2 regions of the Mangrovibacter sp. MFB070 genome follow, and region 1 is predicted to be linked to the other one. Evidence: predicted binding sites of a transcription regulator. Region 1 holds the regulator's gene; the other holds the start of a gene.
The links. The regulator Fur, encoded in region 1, represses iron uptake genes when iron is present. The targets are predictions, from matches to a motif close to ATAATAATGAGAACNACTATCAA.
Positions count from the first base shown of each region.

Region 1 (4,204 bases):
AATATGCAGTGTGTGGCTCGCGATGTAGCGATACAGCTCGTCATCAACTTCAATCGTTTTCATTTTAATCCAGTTACATATCTTTTCTGAATACAAATCATTGGGATTATAGAGTCAAAACCCAATGGCGAATAGCATCAACCCGGGATGGTGTCAAAAGTCAGAATTAACTGTAACCCTTGCAGCCGGATGGCAGAATAGCCAACATAATACCCTATTCCTGAGACAGCGAAAAAAAGAAGTTTTCTATGAAATTACACGCTCGCCTGCAATCTGCTCAACAAATGACTAACAATCCACCGGTTGTGCTCATCCATGGATTATTCGGTACGCTGGATAATTTAGGCGTTCTGGCAAGGGACCTGGTTAAGGACCACGACGTACTGCAAATAGACTTACGCAACCACGGCCTGTCTGCACGCAGTGACACTATGACCTGGCCTGCCATGGCGCAGGATGTACTGGACACGCTGGACGAACAGCACATAGACCGGGCGATATTCATCGGCCATTCAATGGGTGGCAAAACCGCAATGGCGGTGACACAACAGGCACCGGGACGGGTTGAAAAACTGGTCGCTATTGATATTGCCCCCGTCGATTATCACGTTCGCCGCCATGATACTATTTTTGCCGCTATAGACGCCGTTAATGCAGCCGGTGTAACTACCCGGCAGGATGCAGCGGCAATCATGCGCAACATCCTCGATGAAGAAGGGGTTATTCAGTTTTTGCTGAAATCCTTTGTTAATGGCGAGTGGCGTTTTAATGTCCCGGTACTCAAAGCGCAATACAGCAATATTGTTGGATGGGAAACCGTCACACCATGGCCGCATCCGGCACTCTTTATCAGCGGCGGGCTGTCGCCTTATATTCAGGAACAGTATCGTGAAACACTGCTTGCTCAATTCCCCTGTGCCAAAGCCTGGGTCGTTGCAGGTGCAGGTCATTGGGTTCATGCAGAAAAACCAGAGGCAGTCATTCGCGCGATTCGCCGTTTTCTTAGCCCTTCGGACGAAAACTGATTAAAAAGCCGCCGACTGGCTGGCAAATGTGGCTTTCGCGTTGGCGCGTCATGTAGCCTGATGTATCATGGCGCGCTGTAATGCGCCCGAGCACGTTGCTCAAGCCACCTGTTTTCCTCACTATTCTAATCATGGCAAAAGAACAAACGGACCGTACGACATTAGATCTGTTCGCGGATGAACGCCGTCCGGGTCGCCCGAAAACAAATCCACTGTCACGTCACGAACAATTGCGTATTAACAAACGCAACCAGCTTAAACGCGATAAGGTTCGTGGGCTTAAGCGTGTGGAATTAAAACTGAATGCCGATGCGGTAGATGCGCTGAATGAGCTGGCGCAGGTGCGAAACATGAGCCGTAGCGAACTTATTGAAGAGATGCTGATGGCTCAGTTAGATAACACAAAACCAGGTCATATATAATCCACGCATTCCCGGCAGTTTTTCCTTTTCATGTAGCAGTGTGTGCACCCGGTAATGATAGCTGTTTCCGCACTGGAAGCTGTTCTGCTATCATTGCCTTATCTGTGGACAAACTCACGCCACCATAACATTAAGTTTCAAGAGGTTATTAAACTCATGGCGATCGTAGGCATTTTTTTCGGCAGCGACACCGGCAACACTGAAAACATTGCAAAAATCATTCAAAAACAGCTTGGTAAAGATGTTGCTGAAGTGCACGACATAGCCAAGAGCAGCAAAGAAGACATTGAAGCCTTCGATATTCTGCTGCTTGGTATCCCAACCTGGTATTACGGTGAAGCACAGTGTGACTGGGATGATTTTTTCCCTACACTGGAAGAAATTGATTTTACGGGTAAATTGGTAGCCCTGTTCGGTTGTGGTGATCAGGAAGATTACGCCGAATATTTTTGTGACGCACTCGGCACAATGCGCGACATCGTCGAACCACGTGGTGCGGTTATCGTCGGTCACTGGCCAACTGCCGGGTATCATTTTGAAGCGTCGAAAGGTTTGGCGGATGACGACCATTTTGTCGGCCTGGCTATCGATGAAGACCGTCAGCCTGAGCTGACAGCTGAACGTGTTGAAAAATGGGTTAAGCAAGTTTCCGAAGAAATGCAGCTCGATAGCATTATTAATGCCTGATAGTTCACCGGCGCAATTATATTGCGCCGGATTGATAGGTAAAACCGATAAAAATAATTGCTACATTTTTTTAACTTTTTCGCGTTAGCGCTGTACAATGATCCAGTTGACAGCATGTATTTTTGGTAAATTTGCCAGTGCTGTCAGATTATTATTTTTCAATTTTGCTGGAGACTTGCGGTTTTCTTTAGGGAGTGTCAAACCTATAATGAGACGCATTAACTTTAGCGTATTACGTCGTACGCCCATTCACGGGCACTTTGCAAGCAACAGGACATATTCCGCATGACTGACAACAACACCGCATTAAAGAAGGCAGGCCTGAAAGTCACGCTTCCCCGGTTAAAAATCCTGGAAGTGTTGCAGGAGCCGGACAATCACCATGTCAGCGCGGAAGATTTATACAAGCGACTGATTGACATGGGAGAGGAGATTGGTCTTGCTACCGTGTATCGCGTGCTCAACCAATTTGATGACGCCGGAATCGTTACACGCCATAACTTCGAAGGTGGTAAATCCGTTTTCGAACTCACGCAGCAGCACCATCATGACCACCTGATTTGCCTTGACTGCGGTAAAGTTATCGAGTTCAGCGATGATTCGATTGAAGCTCGCCAGCGTGAAATTGCTTCCAGCCATGGTATCCGCCTGACAAACCACAGCCTGTACCTTTATGGTCATTGTGCTGAAGGCGATTGCCGTGATGATGAAAATGCGCACGAAGGCACCAAATAATCGGGTGTACCCGTAAGCCGGTGCAATGTGACCCCAAAAAAAAGCCAGGTTTAGAACCTGGCTTTTTTTTATCTGTTTTGGCCTTATGCCGCGCCGCTTGCAGGGCACTCCTGCCCCGCAAGCAAACCCGTGTCACTCAACAATCACCACCCTGCTGGTTCGGTTGCCATCCGGGCTCACAGCACGCACCTGTACGTTACCACTGACAACCGGCCGGGCGTCATCCCGCCAAACCTGCCACTGCTCCCCGCCATCAACGGAGTATTCAACCCTGAGCCCTGGCAGGCTGACATTAGTGGCCAGTTTCCCGTCAACAATCCGGGCACCAGGTACCGGAACACGCCAGGCAATACCGGCGGCATCCAGTTTCGCCAACTCACGCTGGCCTAACACATTGGCAAACCGCTGCCAGTCTTTTGCCAAAGCAGCCGTATCGACATAGTGGGTTTCTCCGCCTTTATACTCCCGCCCGGGCTGCCAGTCCTGTTCCCAGGAAGCCTTGTGCCAGGCACGCTCCGCTACTGAAATAATACGCGGGAATAAACGGTATTCCATTTCTTCGTCAGTGCGAACAACTTCACTCCAGACTTGCGCCGACAAACCATGAGCCCCGGGCCATAACTTCGCCGAACCGGCACTGAACGCATTGCCATCACGGTCTACCGAAGTTTCTGCATTTTGCGGCAAGTTATCTGGTGCGAAGCTAAACACTTTACGTTCATCGGTAAACCGGGTTCCCCAGTAATAGCCCGGCTCCATTGGGTCTACTTCATACGGGAAGTCAAAGTAAACATAATCCGGGTTGGAAATCGTGACTTCATAGCCTTTATTGGCCCAGTCACTCACCGCATCTGAACCACCCCAGTACAGGGTATCCCAGGAGTTAATCCCGGTGCGTTTAGTTGCAAAGGCCGACGCGCCTGACGCATCTCTCAGGCCATCTTGCCAGGCCTGCATTTTCTCAATGCCATGGGCATCAACCAGTTTACTCACTTCTACCGCAAACCAGCTTGGCAAATGCGCCATATCTTCAACTGCGCCAGATGCCACCAGCGCCTGGCACACTTCGGATTTCGCCCAGGGTTTATCTTGCTGGCTCATATCCACCTGCCCTTTTCCTGCCTCCGGGCTGGCTTTATCCGTGTACCCGGCCCCCAGGTAGATATTTTTCGCTTCATCTGCGCCAAAATGCCAGGTTGCCAGCGGCAAACCGGCTTCTTTATGCATCTGGAGAATTTCACTCATTACTTTATCAACAAAGCGGCGAGATGAATCCAGGCACGGGTTCAGATAACTGGCCTTGTCATAGAACTGAACCGTCGTGGTACGCGATGT
Region 1 is NZ_JJMI01000025.1:150,613-154,816, forward strand. Features, by position in the region: gene seqA (replication initiation negative regulator SeqA) at 1-63, opposite strand, end outside; gene ybfF (esterase) at 249-1,025, shown strand; gene ybfE (LexA regulated protein) at 1,157-1,447, shown strand; gene fldA (flavodoxin FldA) at 1,604-2,134, shown strand; gene fur (ferric iron uptake transcriptional regulator) at 2,420-2,869, shown strand; gene DT73_RS12905 (beta-N-acetylhexosaminidase) at 3,002-4,204, opposite strand, start outside.

Region 2 (4,204 bases), on a different contig from region 1:
AGAAGTAAAATCCATTACACCCCGGCCAATCATTGCGCCAGCGAGTAACAGCAGGCTGTCCCCGGGAAGAAAGGCTGCAGGCAACAAGCCGTTCTCAAGGAACAGTGTTGCGAACATGATGCAATATACGATACCGATAACATGTGGATTAGTCAGAGCCACAAAATCATGGTGCCAAAGTGCAGCGATGATATTTTCGATAACAACCATGAAACATCCCGTGGAACAGCATAAATTAGAGTAATTGTACCTGACGGATACAGTTTAACACCTTGATCCGGCGCTCAACATGGCACATCCCATACTCATGTATGACAACTTTTTTCAGACTTAAACCAAACTGAGTTAACCAATACGCTCCAGCCCGGCGGCGAGGTCGTCAATCAGGTCTGACACATTCTCAAGACCGATGTGAACGCGTACCAGGGTGCCAGTAAAGTCTACCTCACTCTCCGGCCTGATAGCGGCAATTTCTTCAGGTTGATTCGCTAAAATGAGTGACTCAAACCCGCCCCAGGAGTAGGCCATGCTGAAATGGCTGAAATTGTCCAGAAAATGGGCAAACTCAGCTTCGCTAAGGCGTTTTTTCAAAATAAAGGAGAACAGCCCGCTACAGCCGGTAAAATCGCGCTTCCAGAATTCATGGCCTTTACTGCCAGGCAAAGCCGGGTGGTTAACGCGCTCAACTGCCGGATGCTGTTGCAACCAACTGGCAATAGCAATGCTGCTTTCCTGGTGTTGTTTCAGGCGCACACCCAGGGTACGTAAACCGCGGCTGGTCATGTACGCGGTATCGGCATCCAACATTTGCCCCATCAGGTAGGCATTTTCACGAAGTTGTTCCCAGCAACGGGCGTTGGAAACTGCGGTGCCAACCATCGCATCGGAATGGCCAATCAAATATTTTGTGCCCGCCTGAATTGAGATATCGACACCAAAATCCAGAGCCTTAAACAACACACCCGCAGCCCAGGTATTGTCCATCATAATAATGGCATTGGGGGCTTTCTCTCGTACTGCTTTGACGATAGCCGGGACATCATGCACTTCCATAGTAATGGAACCAGGGGATTCCAGAAAAACAACCCGCGTTTCCGGCCTGACCAGTTTGGCAATATCAGCGCCAATTAGCGGGTCAAACCAGGAGGTGGTCACGCCTAACCGGGAGAGGATTTTGGTGCACAAATCTTGCGTCGGTTCATACGCGGTGCGTGTTACCAGAATATGGTCACCTTGTTCAACGAAGGCCAGAATAGTATTTGCGACGGCCGCAGCGCCACAAGGAAACAGTGCGCAACCAGCACCACCTTCGAGTTCACACATAGCTTCCTGCAAGGAAAAATGCGTGAGGGTGCCGCGGCGGCCGTAAAATAACTCACCTGTTGCACGGCCTGCAGTAGCCTGCTTTTTAGCACTGACGGACTCAAATACCAGCGAGGATGCGCGCTGGATAACACTGTTAACAGAACCCTGGGTATAGCGCTTGTTACGGCCAGCAGTAATCAGCGCGGTTTCAAGATGTTTCTCTGACATTGCCTGTCCCTTTATACGTCTGGATGTCTAAATAAGTTACCACGCTTCTGCCGGGACCGGCACAGGGAAATTAGCGTCATAAGAAAAAGCGCGGAAAAAAGCGGTGAATTTCTGTCCTGGCGCAAAGAAAAAGAGTGTGATCCAGGTCATTATGTAAATACTAATGAGAACGACTATCAATTCGACGGTATTTTGATATGATACCGCCAATATTCGTTTTTTTCATGTTGGTCCTGGAGATTCACTGTGGCAGAAAATTTGATGCAGGCGGATTTGTCCGTCTGGGGTATGTATCATCATGCCGATATTGTGGTGAAGCTGGTCATGATTGGCCTGTTGCTCGCCTCCGTGGTCACATGGGCGCTGTTCTTTCGCAAATTTACTGAACTGCTTGCCTGGAAACGCCGCCTGAATGGTGAGTATTCCGCGCTCTCAAGTGCCCGCTCTTTAGATGAAGCCAGCGAAACGGCTGCCGGTTTTCACGCCCGCAGTCTGAGTGCTCAGTTAATTAATGAAGCACAGGACGAACTGGTCCTTTCAGAAGACAGTACTGATAACGAAGGTATTAAATCGCGTACCAGTTTCCGTCTGGAGCGCCGCGTTGCGGCAACCGGGCGTTATCTGGGGCGTGGTAATGGCTTTTTGGCGACTATTGGTGCTATTTCTCCGTTCGTCGGCTTATTCGGCACGGTCTGGGGCATCATGAACAGCTTTATCGGTATTGCGCAATCGCAAACAACGAACCTGGCAGTTGTGGCTCCGGGTATCGCAGAAGCGCTGTTGGCTACCGCAATTGGCCTGGTTGCTGCTATTCCAGCTGTGGTGATTTACAACGTTTTCGCGCGCATGATCGGTAATTACAAAGCCTCTCTGGGTGATGTGGCGGCGCAAGTCTTGTTACTGCAAAGCCGGGATCTGGATTTGGCCGCGAGCCGTGAAGCACGAAATATCCAGCCCGCTCAGAAACTGCGTGTAGGTTGATGCCTTATGGCTATGCATTTTAACGAGAACGCTGGCGACAGCGCCGAGATGCACGATATCAACGTCACACCCTTTATTGATGTGATGCTGGTGTTGCTGATTATCTTTATGGTGGCGGCACCACTGGCGACAGTTGACGTAAAAGTGAACTTACCTGGTTCATCCAGCGAGCCGCAACCACGCCCGGAAAAACCCCTGTATCTGTCAGTCAAAGCCGACAAAACGCTGTTTATCGGCGATGAGCCTGTAACTGAGCAGAACATGGTGGACGTCCTGAACACCATGACAGAAGGGAAGAAAGACACCACTATCTTTTTCCGTGCGGATAAAACGGTTGATTATGAAACCCTGATGCATGTGATGGATATGCTGCAACAGGCCGGGTATCTCAAAATTGGCCTGGTAGCGCAAGAAAGTAACCCAGCAGCCGGGGCAGCAGCAGGCCCGACGAGTGCGTCACCACAACCCGCTCAGCCATCACAGCCGGCAGAGGCCGCCACTAAGTAAGCCTTGTGTTACGAGCAGGGTAACGGGTGAGTGGCTAATCCGTTAATAATGCGGATTGCTGCCAGCCCGGCTGGTGAGTCAATAGTGGGAATTTTATCTGTTCCAGGTAAGACGGCAGGCTTGCTTTGCTTCTTACTGGAATCAAGGCGTGGCACTGGCCACGCTTTTTTTATGTGTGAAAGAATGTGCCAGAAAATTAAGATGTGGGAGGTTAGCTGCCGAGCGCAGAAGACGTCTTAAACTGGCCGTCAACCAGTTTGCGTGAGACTTCCAGTGTTTGTGCTTCATGAGTACGGAATTGCTGGTAATGTGCCTCAATACGCGCCATGACCTTTTCTTTTAGCTCCGGGTTGCTGGCCAGTAACTGGCACAACACGCTGCCATAAACTTCTTCTTTCACCTGGAACGAGTACAGCGCTTTACGGTTCTGCCACTTCAATTCAACCAGGGCTGCCGGAATGCTGGATACTTTACGGGTATAACGGTCTACCACTTCGTTTTTATAAAGCCGCAGTGACTGTAAATTTCTACTTAAGATAAATTGGTGCTTATTTTCAGTATTTAAAGTGAAATTTTTATTAATTGATTGAGCCTGTTCAGACATAGGGCTAATCCTCAAACCGGTAAAACAAAGGTGATTTAATTTCGCTGGTAATTAAATTAAGCCAAATTTTTTCACCTTGTTCATTTATTTCTACGGTTTTCTGTGTGATTAGCTCAGAGAGGGCTTCCTGGGTAATTTCATTTTCTGCGACTAATTCTTTTAGTACCCGGGCAAACGTCTCTATTTTAGCAACACTAAATAGCCGCTCTTTGAAATAGCGGTCATGTTCTTCCAGAAGGGCGTTCTTCGGCAGGCCAATACGCCCGGGTTGCGAGACGCTACTAAGAATTTCCACTTCGAGTTCCTGAAGTTTTTCAGTAACTAAAGTGAAATCAGATGGGGTATCAGAACTGTCTTGCGGTGATTCCGGAACTATATAGTGATACCGCCCGGGCACCAGGTTATCTGGCAGCATAACTAATAAGCCTTTTATATCAAAAAGATAAAATTATTTAGGGCGAGTGTAACGTTGACAATAACATGTTGTAAAATTAAAATCAAAAAAAAGGAGTGTAAATGTGAGCCTCACTATTTATCTCGTCTTTATATTATTAATACTGCTGGGTGGTGTGCTTGTTT
Region 2 is NZ_JJMI01000018.1:57,537-61,740, forward strand. Features, by position in the region: gene DT73_RS06320 (DedA family protein) at 1-210, opposite strand, end outside; gene metC (cystathionine beta-lyase) at 346-1,533, opposite strand; gene exbB (tol-pal system-associated acyl-CoA thioesterase) at 1,780-2,514, shown strand; partial or broken gene exbD (TonB system transport protein ExbD) at 2,521-2,940, shown strand; gene DT73_RS06340 (hypothetical protein) at 3,233-3,625, opposite strand; gene DT73_RS06345 (hypothetical protein) at 3,630-4,040, opposite strand; gene DT73_RS06350 (ESA_00282 family adhesion-associated protein) at 4,144-4,204, shown strand, end outside.
Region 2: a site for Fur is predicted at 1,691-1,713, ahead of exbB (tol-pal system-associated acyl-CoA thioesterase). Genes of this name have one in related genera too.